2 regions of the Cytobacillus sp. FSL R5-0569 genome follow, and region 1 is predicted to be linked to the other one. Evidence: riboswitches for the same ligand, from Rfam matches in the RefSeq annotation. Region 1 holds a riboswitch; the other holds the start of a gene.
What was found. Region 1 has a riboswitch for S-adenosylmethionine ahead of MKX78_RS11940 (phosphoadenylyl-sulfate reductase). Riboswitches for the same ligand answer to the same signal wherever they lie in the genome.

Region 1 (5,409 bases):
AATACCAGCAAGAATATTCGCTTGTTCCTTCGTTAAAATTCCTGAAGGTACATTTACGCGCATCATAAAATAACCTGCTTCTTTAGGCTTTTGCAAATACAAGCCTGCCCATTTGAAAAGATCCCATTGGTCTTTATGAATAGACGAGAAGCCATTCTTTGCATAATGTGGAATGTCTTCATAAATTTTCAGTCCATCTTTTTCGAGTTTAGCTATTTCGCTTTTGTTTAGTTTTTCATTATTTGACCAATGCTTTGAATAAGCCATTGCCTACAACTCCTTAATGATTTGTTGTTGTTGCAAAAACGATAGTATTTCAGTTATTGCTTCCTCAATTGATAACCGGTCGGACCTAATAGTTAAATCCGGATGTTTAGGAGGCTCATAAGGTGAATCGATTCCGGTGAAGTTTTTTATTTCACCTCTTCGCGCTTTCTCGTATAATTTCTTCGGGTCTCTTTTCTCACATTCTGCTAACGGGCAGTCAATAAATATTTCAAAAAATTCATTGGAAGCAAACTGTTCACGTACACAATCACGGTCTGCAGAAAATGGTGAGATGAATGCCGTAACAACAATTGTTCCACTATCAACAAACAGTTTAGCTACTTCCCCAATACGGCGGATATTTTCTGTACGATCTTTTTCAGTAAAGCCTAAGTCTGCATTTAGACCATGTCTGATATTATCTCCATCAAGCACATATTCCTTTATGCCCTTCTCAAATAGTTTGGCTGATAAGGCATTCGCTAAAGTTGATTTACCAGAACCTGATAATCCTGTAAACCATAATGTGCAACTGCTATGTTGCTGTTTACTACGGCGCTCGTCTTTTGTAATCACGGCATCATGCCAAGTAAGGTTACGATTCGTCATATTCATTCACCCTCTCGTAACCGTTGCATCTGACTTTAATCCGTTAATCAATACATCAATCACTTCTTTACGACTAAATGTGGAAGGTGGCTGTTCACCCTTACTTAATAGCTCTCGTACTTTTGTACCAGATAAAATTACACGATCTTCCATTTCATGAGGACAAGTTTTATCTGAAGCCATTCCCTCGCAACGGTGACAATAGAAACTATGTTCAAAGAACAACGGTGTAATACCCAGCTCTTCTTTCGTAAAGTCGTGGAAAATTTCTTGGGCATCGTATGTACCATAATAATTGCCAACACCAGCATGGTCTCGCCCAACAATAAAATGTGTACACCCAAAGTTTTTTCTAGCAATAGCGTGAAAGATGGCTTCCCTCGGCCCAGCATATCTCATTGCTGCTGGGTATACACCGAGGTGAACACGTTCACGAGGGAAATATTCTTTTAAAAGAATGCGATAACTTTCTAAACGAATAGTTGCCGGGATATCATCTGCTTTCGTTTCACCGACTAAAGGGTTCACAAATAAGCCATCGACAGTCTCAAGGGCGGCCTTTTGAATATACTCATGGGCACGATGAATCGGGTTACGTGTTTGAAAGCCAACAATCGATTGCCAACCTTTTTCTACAAACAAAGCCCTAGTGTCTTTTGGCTCTAACCAAACATCTGTAAAGTCTTTTTTCTCAGGTTTTCTTATAAGGGTGATCTCACCAGCTACGTAATGATTGCCTCTTTCAAAAAGTCGTTTCACACCTGGATGCGCATGGTCGTTAGTTTGATAAACATGATGTGCCTCTATCTCTAAATCTGGTCTAAACCATTCCGACACTGTGATGACTCCATAAGTTGTATTCTCGAAATCCAAGCGATATTGTTCCCCTTTATCGAGTTGTTCTGCAACCGATAGATCAACAGGTAATGTAATGGGAAGTGACCAAACCGTGCCATCACTTAATCTCATTTTTTTCACGACAGATTCATAATCTTCTTTGCCTAAGAAACCGGTTAGTGGGCTAAATAGGCCAATAGCAATCAACTCTAAATCACTTAATGCAATTCGGTCGATTGCGATTGTTTTTGTCACTTTAGCTAGATCGAATTGTGGTTCATATTTTTGAATTAATGTTCCTCCATGTGGACTAGGTAAGCTCATTTGTTTACTCCTTTTTATGAATTAGTATGCAAGCCGCATTCTGTTTTCGTTAAGCCTTGCCAACGACCCGCGCGGGAATCAGCGTCTTCATTTGTTGGTTGCGTGCAAGGAAAACACCCAATACTCGGATAGTTCACATCATGTAAAGCATTATAGGGTAATTGTTTTTCTTTGATATAATCCCAGACATCTTTCGTCCGCCAATGAATAAGTGGACAAATTTTGATGTTTGTGAATTTCTCATCCTTGTTCACAAAATTAGTATACTTTCTTGTGGGTGACTGTTCGCGCCTAAGACCTGAAATCCACGCTTTTTTTCCCACCATTGCTTCTTGTAAAGGTAGTATTTTACGTATTTGACAGCATTGATTCGGATCTTTTTTCCACAATGCCGACTCGTAACGAGCGGCTTGTTCATCTAATGTTAAATGAGGTTTTTTCATTTCAACTTGAAGCGCTGGAAAACGTTTTTTTATATCTTCAATCACTTGATAAGTTTCAGGAAAGTGTAAATCCGTATCAAGAAAAACCAACTTAGCCTCTCTTTTGATTTGCGTAATTAAGTCGATAAGGACGATGGCTTCGGCACCAAAACTAGAAGCATACACAATTTCATCCTCGTTGTACGTGTGATAGGCCCACTCTAGAACAGACAAAGCGCCTTTCGAGTGATCATCGGTAGTAAAGCTTGCAGAAATATCCTGCCAGTTCTCATAAGTAATCGCCTGTTGCATTTCATCCCTCCTTTTCCGATAAAAAAAGACGGCATTTCCCCATTGAAGGAAAATGTCCGCCTTTAGTTGTCTAATCAGCGAATGACTATTATTTTTTAAGAATCACCTCTTATACAAAAAACACCTTTTCAATAAGAAAAGGTGTGAGATAACGATTCATGACACCTTATCTTTCAAAATGAATCAACATTTTGCTGGAATTAGCACCTTGCATTAAGCAGGTTGCCGGGTTTCATCGGGCCAGTCCCTCCACCTCTCTGGATAAGAAAATATTGGATAAGATAAATCCTAACATACTATCAATAAAAGTCAATACAAAAATCTAATTTTTATGATTTGTCAGAATTATTTAATTGAAACTCATGAATATACATACACGTTAAGAAAAAGTTAATTTCTTCTGAGAGCGCTTCTCAAATATCCTCATAAAAGAAATAACGTTTTATAAAGGATGTAACTGCCGTTAATAATTAGTTAAAGATATAGTAAAAAACATGGTATGAGCTTCTCTTTTGATGGTCTCAATTGTTCTTTGAAATTAAAATCGAAAATAATCATATTAGGAGAATTATATACTGCATTTACAACTAAAAGATTTCCTCCAAAAGCTGCCCTTGAAAAATTAAAGACATAATACTTCTCACTTAGCTAAAAGTAAAATTCAATCTATCTTCATTCTCTTAAAGGAGGATTAATAAGAATAGAAGTTTTATCCCAACTTTTCTTGGGTTTTTGGAGCTAGGTGTAAGTCAGAACATTTACCAGCCTTCAAAATAAAGCTATCAGAATATTCAGGATATTTAATCTCTATTTTTTTTCCTAGCTTAATGACTTTATCCAAATCTACACCTGTTGAAATACCCATCTCTTCAAAACCATGAATAAGGTCTTCAGAGGAGATATTTCCAGTGGCGTTTGGTGCATAAGGGCAGCCACCTAGTCCAGCAATCGAGCTATCAAAATCCCGAACACCCATTTCATAGCCTGCTACGGCATTGGCAAAAGCCATACCTCTCGTATTATGCAAATGTAAGGATAAGGATAATTCTGGGAATTTACTAGTGAGATGCCCAATAATGCGCTTCACTTTTACCGGATTCGCCATCCCTGTTGTATCAGCTAACGATAACTGGTATATTCCCATATCTATATATCTTTTGCAAATCTCTTCAATTCTTACCAAAGGTACATCCCCTTCGTAAGGACATCCAAATATGACAGAAATGCTGCCTGATACACCCATAGAAGCTTCTGTTGCGCGTTTTAATAGAGGTTCAAAACCTTTCATTGCATCGAACGTTTTGCTATTAGCGTTACTGATACTGTGGGAATCTGTTGCTGAAAGCATTAGTTTTACTTTATCTACTTCTGCTTCAATCGCTCTTTCTAATCCTCGTAAATTTGGGACAAGCGCACGTAGTTTTACCCCTTGCTTGCGCTTTATTTTTTGCAGTACTTCAGCAGCGTCCGACAGCTGAGGAATCGCTTTTGGGTGAACAAAAGATGTGACCTCAATTTGCTTGAAACCGCAGCTAATCATTGAATTAATCAAATCGACCTTTTCTTCTGTAGGAATGATTTCTGCCAGACTTTGAAAGCCATCGCGGGGGCAAACTTCAGAAATAATGACCTCTTCTTTCAAATTCATGTTTTTCCCTCCTTAGATTACGTTATTTTCTTTTAAAATCTCAATTTCTTCATGATTATAATTAAGAATGCCAGAAAGGATTTCCTCATTGTTCTCTCCCAAATCTGGGCCTACATTACGAACAGCCCCAGGTGTCTCAGAGAATTTAGGGATGATACCAGGCATTTTTATTTTTCCTAGACGAGGGTGGTCAACCTCTATGATATTTTGTCGTTCTTTATAGTGAGTGTCTTCGAAGATATCTTTAATACTATATATTGGACTAATTGGGACCCCATAGTCATCTAGCAGATTCTGCAATTCTTCTCTATTAAATTGTTTCACCCAATCGGCAACAATTCCGTTTGTTTCCTCAAATCGGCTAAGGCGGGCGGCATTATTATGATATCGCTCATCTTCAAGCATATCTTCCCTGCCCATTGCAGCTGCTAAACGTTCAAATGTACGATCAGAGCTAGTGACAAGAGACATCCAGTGACCATCTTTTGTTTGAAATGTTCCTGCCGGACTGGAGTGTCCGCTCAAACCTGGCGTACGCTCTTTCACGATTTGCTTTTGATCATATTCCGCAATAAGAAATTCCATCATTCTAAACATAGATTCATATAATCCGATATCAATATATTGTCCTTCCCCTTGTTCTGCTGTATCACGATGATATAGACCTGTAACTGTTGCAAAAGCAACGTAAATACCCGTCACATAATCTGTTAATGAAAAAGACGGACTAATGGGAGGTCGATCCGTGTATCCATGTAAATAAGTAAATCCACTATAGGCAGTCGCTGGTGTACCAAATCCTGCTTTGCTGGCATTTGGACCTGTCTGACCATACCCTGTAACCCTTGTCATGATTAAGTTCGGATTCTCTTTCTTTAAATTTTCGTATCCAACCCCCCATTTTTCCAACGTTCCTGGTCTGAAGTTTTCTATTACTACATCTGACACTCTAACAAGCTTTCTTAAAATTTCTTTCCCTTCTTCTTTATG
Region 2 (5,409 bases), 1.6 Mb from region 1:
TATAAATTAGAAAAGCGCAGGGCGCCCGCTTATCGGTGACAAGCATAAGACGAGCCGGCAGAAAGGTTGTTTTTTAACCTTTTTGACGAATTGGCTTATGACCTCGAGCCGATGGCGTCCGGAGCTAGACAAAGCCTCGTTAAACATTTCATATAATGCAATCGCCCTTATATTATCTGCACATACATCTAACTCTAATCTGATGAGTCCTAACTCTTCATCGGCAAGCTTTACTATTCGCTCAAGAAGCGTCTTGCCAATCCCTCTTCCTTGTACTTCTTCATTAATAGAGATAGGCACATTCCCGCTATATCTTAACTTTCCACTTCTCTCTTCTAAGGAAGCTATCCCTCGAACATGACCGTTACATTCTGCAACAAATACATGGTCTTCTTTTGTAAGTCCTTCAATATAATCTTCAATATCTTTTATCTCCCCGATGATAAGGCCATTGTTTGTTGAATAATAGAATCTTGCCTATGCATTTCATGAATATCTCTTGCATCATTTATATGTATCGGTCTAATCTTTATTTCTTCCCCCATATAAAAACTCCTTTTTTTATAAAACTGTTCTGAATGAAAACTTATAAACCAAGACTACCACTTTTCTTAGTTTGAAAATATTGCTTTATTCATTTACGAATGAACAGTATAAAAAGTTTCTTATCATTGCACTGACATAATCACTACGATACAAAATATATATGAAAGGAGGCATCGAGGTATTTTATGAGCATCCAAAGGAGGGTAATTTGAATATGCTTGCTTTGTTCAGTCTTTTTCTAGTTGTCGGCTACAGTTTCTTTTTCTTTATTAGTGCCGTTAGAAAAAAGAAAGAAATAGCTACAAAATATTCTAAATGTATTCCCATGGTGGTTGGTATGACGAGTAGCTTAACAATCGGTTTGATTATATCTGTGTGGTTACCAGAAATGGCTAAAGCAACTGTATTATCAATTCTCATTAGCGCTGTCATTGCCATTTTTATAGGACTACCGTTTAAAACAAACGGACTCGTTGAAGCTCAAGCGTCAAGTCTCATGGGAAGTATGATGGGGGCAATGCTAGGCATTATGTTGGTACCCAGTGAAGTTACATTTATGATCATTAGCATGGATCTGATTTATTTAATTAGTATTTTTGCCATGATGCTTCTCATGCACAAAAAACATTCATTAAAGGAAGCATTGAAAAATCGACCTGTGCCCTTCTATCTAACATTCTTATTAAGCATCGCCATTATCTGCGCATCGGGAATTCATCAAGAAGCGAAGAACTCAATTCATCCGATTGAAGAAAACACCCCACAAGTAGAACACCATCACTAGTTTAATGATTAATTTCAATTATGTTATTGACTTTTCATGTAATAGATAATATTATGAATATAATTTAATAAAGCATTTTCTCTTATAAAGAGCGGCTGAGGGACTGGCCCTGCGACGCCCGGCAACCATTCATATACCCATATGAACAGGTGCTAAATCCTGCAAAATACTTTTTGGTATTTTGATATATGAGAGAGGTTTACTACTATTCTAGTATATTTATGCCTCTCATGATGAGAGGCATTTTTGTTTTTATCATCACATCAAAAGAGAAACGAGGAGAGGAAATGACTGTAACAATCGTAAAAGGGGCTCCAGGACATTATTTATTAGGTTCAGGCATTCTAACAGAACTCCCCGACCTACTTAAAGATATTTCTGTTTCCAAATACCATATCATAACCGGTAAAAAAGCTTGGCAAGCCGTGCAACCCTACTTGCCCAAGGAAGTAATAGATAACAACATTCACCTTCATTATATAGATGGTCACACTACCTTAAAAAAGGTCCATGACATCCAAGAAATAATAACAAATGATGGTGCTAATGGCGTAATAGGTATTGGTGGTGGGACAGCATTAGATATAACAAAAGCAGTTGCGATTGAAGCATCTGTTCAATCCATTCTTATACCGACAATCGCAGCTACCTGTGCCGCATGGACACCATTAAGTGTTTTTTATAATGAAGAAGGCAGCTTTACTCATTATACCGAGTTCCCTATTGCGACAACCCTCGTATTGGTTGAACCTGAAATTATTGCTAAAGCGCCTATTACTTATTTAAAAGCAGGAATTGGGGATACATTAGCCAAGTTTTATGAAGCTGAAGCTCTAATTGAAAGTTTTTACCCTGAAGAAACACTTCCTGTACCTAAACAAGTTTCGCAATTTTCAGCTAAAATTTGCCGAGATACATTGCTTAATGATGGTGAAGCCGCACTACAATCAGTAGCCAAAAACGAAACCTCAAAAGCACTTATCCGTGTGATTGAAACGATTATCATGACTGGGGGTATGGTCGGTGGATTCGGCGAAAAAGCAGGACGAATCGCTGGTGCCCATTCGTTTCATAATGGACTAACCGTAGCGGATGCAGCCCAAGATTTTCTTCATGGGGAATTAGTCGCTTACGGGATTCTTGGTCAATTGGCCATTGAAGAAAAATGGACGGAAGTTGATTACCTTCTCCCGTTTTATGAGAGCTGGCAATTGCCAAGTAGTCTCTCTAGTCTAACTATTGATGTGAATGATGAGCAATTAATGAAGACAATTGTAAAAAAGGCGATACGCCCAACTGAATCTATTCACTTTATGAAAAACGAGATAAGTGAACATTCTGTTTTACAAGCACTTCGATTATTAGAAAAACAAAATGAACAAAAAGGAGTTCAAACATCATGAAAAAATGGTTACTAACTGGAACATTCTTATTATCTTTAACAGGCTTAGCTGCATGTGGTAGTGATGAAGCCAGCAACTCTACAGAAGGATTATATGACGATGAAGAATTAGTCATTGGTGTCACTGCAGGTCCACATGAGCAAATCTTAGAAAAAGTAATTGAATTAGCTAAAGAAGAAGATATCAACATTAAATCACAAGTATTTACTGATTATGTGATGCCAAATGTCGCATTAGCTGAAAAAGAGATTGACTTAAACATTTTTCAAACTGAGCCTTATTTTAATGCATTTAAAGAAGATAGAAATTTAGATTTAGTTAAATCTTTTGATACCGTTTCATTCCCGATGGGCATCTATGCACTCAATGTAAAAGATGTAGCTGAATTAAAAGATGGCGCAAAAATCGGTCTTCCGAGTGACCCAACAAATAGTGGCCGAGCTCTATTACTATTTGAAAAAGCGGGATTAATCGAATTAGATCCTGAAACAGGTATTAATTCAACAGTTCGTGATATTGAAAAAAACAATGGTAACTATGAATTTATTGAACTTGACTCTGCTCAAATCGCTCGTCAGCTAGAAGAGCTTGACGCTGCAGCTATTAACACGAACTTTGCAATTGAAGCTGGTTTTATCCCTTCTAAAGACGCTATCTTTATCGAGCCTAAGGATTCACCTTACGTAAACCACGCTGCTGTCCGTACGGAGAATAAAGATGATGAAATTCTTGAAAAATTAGCTGATATCTACCGCAGTGAAGAAATTGAAAAGTTTGTTGAAGAGGAATTTGACGGATCAGTTATCGTCTCTTGGTAAAATGATTAAAAATGAGCGTTACGGAGGGAGCATCAAATCATGATAGAGCTTAAGAATATAACCAAAACCTTTACAGGAAAACAAGGAAGCATCCATGCATTAAAGGATGTCTCACTATCAGTGAATCAAGGAGAAATCTACGGGGTTATCGGATACAGCGGCGCTGGTAAAAGTACATTAATTCGCTGTGTGAACTTACTTGAAAAACCTGATAGTGGTTCTGTAAAAGTCAATGGGGTGGATTTAACCACGCTGACACCAGGAAAACTCCGTGAAGCAAGAAGTCATATCGGCATGATTTTTCAAGGGTTTAACTTATTAAAAACAGCAACAGTTTATGATAATATTGCTATCCCTCTTAAACTAACAGGATTAGATAAGAAAGAAGTAAAGAGCCGCGTTAATAAATATTTAGAGATTGTCGGTTTAAGTGAAAAACAAAATGCTTATCCAGCTGAGTTATCTGGTGGCCAAAAGCAAAGGGTTGCTATTGCACGTGCATTATCGCATGAACCAGAAGTATTACTCAGCGATGAAGCAACAAGCGCCTTAGATCCAGATACAACAGAGGCAATTCTTGATTTGCTATTAAAAATCAATAAAGAATTAGGGATTACGATTCTCCTTATTACACATGAGATGAATGTTATCCAAAGGATTTGCGATTGTGTGGCCGTTATGGAAAATGGGGAAATTATTGAAGAGGGACGAACGAAGGATATCTTTACCTCTCCTCAACACAGTACAACAAAAAGATTCGTTAATAGCTTATTTTCACATGATATCCCCGATGATCTATTAGAGGAATTAAGTGAAAGTGGCCAAGTGGCAACATTATCTTTCTTTGGTGAATCATCAGGTGATCCTGCACTTGCATTAGTAACGAAAAAATATGATATTTTCCCTAATATCTTATCTGGTAATATTACAAGATTAAAAGATGAAGCATTCGGACAGTTGCTTGTCCATTTTAAAGGCGATACAGCAGAAATTAACAAAGCCATACAATTTTTACAAGAGAAACAAGTCCATGTGGAAGGAGTGACACTCAATGAACGCCATCAACGAATTTCTTGATGCATGGGGTGCTGATTTATGGGAATCAACGATACAAACCTTCCAAATGGTTGGTATCTCTCTCGCTATCTCCATTCTGATCGGGCTACCATTAGGGATTCTCCTTGTTTTGACTAGACCAGGTAAAGCCCTAGATAATAAATTTGTATATAATGTGCTCAACGTAGTGATTAACGTCATTCGTTCCGTACCTTTTATTATCTTATTATTTTTCATTCTACCGTTTACCAAATTTATTGTCGGTACATCGATTGGTGTAAAAGGCGTAATTGTCCCACTTGTTATTTATACTGCTCCATATATTGCGCGCTTAATGGAATCAGCATTACTTGAGGTTGACCGTGGCGTAGTCGAAGCCTATGAAGCAATGGGAATTAAAACAAGACATATTATATGGAATGTACTTGTTAGAGAATCTCGCTCTTCAATCGTTCTTGGACTCACGATTGCAACAATTGGATTAATTGGTGCTACAGCAATGGCGGGACTCGTTGGCGGCGGAGGACTTGGTGACTTAGCCTACCGTTATGGACATTTAAGATATGAAGTTGATGTGATGTATGTCACAGTCATTTTACTGATTATTTTAGTACAAGGATTACAGTCATTAGGGAATTTCTGGGCTGCGAAGTTAAAGAAGGATTAAAGCAAAAGAGCCGAAGCAAATGTTCGGCTCTTTTCTTATTTCTGCTTGAAAGGTCTTAAGAAAACCGGGGAAGAGATTGTTCTTCTTAACTTTAGGTCTCTTCTCTTCTTCTCTTTAATTTCTCCCCAATGGCTA

Region 2: another riboswitch for S-adenosylmethionine. It lies ahead of MKX78_RS20120 (iron-containing alcohol dehydrogenase family protein); the one in region 1 lies ahead of MKX78_RS11940 (phosphoadenylyl-sulfate reductase).

Annotation. Positions count from the first base shown of each region.
Region 1 is NZ_JBBOWW010000001.1:2,306,238-2,311,646, forward strand. Features, by position in the region: gene MKX78_RS11925 (nitrite/sulfite reductase) at 1-267, opposite strand, end outside; gene cysC (adenylyl-sulfate kinase) at 271-876, opposite strand; gene sat (sulfate adenylyltransferase) at 883-2,037, opposite strand; gene MKX78_RS11940 (phosphoadenylyl-sulfate reductase) at 2,052-2,771, opposite strand; SAM riboswitch class I at 2,935-3,039, opposite strand; gene MKX78_RS11945 (hydroxymethylglutaryl-CoA lyase) at 3,481-4,419, opposite strand; gene MKX78_RS11950 (CaiB/BaiF CoA transferase family protein) at 4,432-5,409, opposite strand, start outside.
Region 2 is NZ_JBBOWW010000001.1:3,936,313-3,941,721, forward strand. Features, by position in the region: gene MKX78_RS20110 (GNAT family N-acetyltransferase) at 7-444, opposite strand; gene MKX78_RS20115 (hypothetical protein) at 755-1,330, shown strand; SAM riboswitch class I at 1,410-1,525, shown strand; gene MKX78_RS20120 (iron-containing alcohol dehydrogenase family protein) at 1,618-2,733, shown strand; gene MKX78_RS20125 (MetQ/NlpA family ABC transporter substrate-binding protein) at 2,730-3,551, shown strand; gene MKX78_RS20130 (methionine ABC transporter ATP-binding protein) at 3,591-4,628, shown strand; gene MKX78_RS20135 (methionine ABC transporter permease) at 4,603-5,274, shown strand; gene MKX78_RS20140 (MMPL family transporter) at 5,366-5,409, opposite strand, start outside.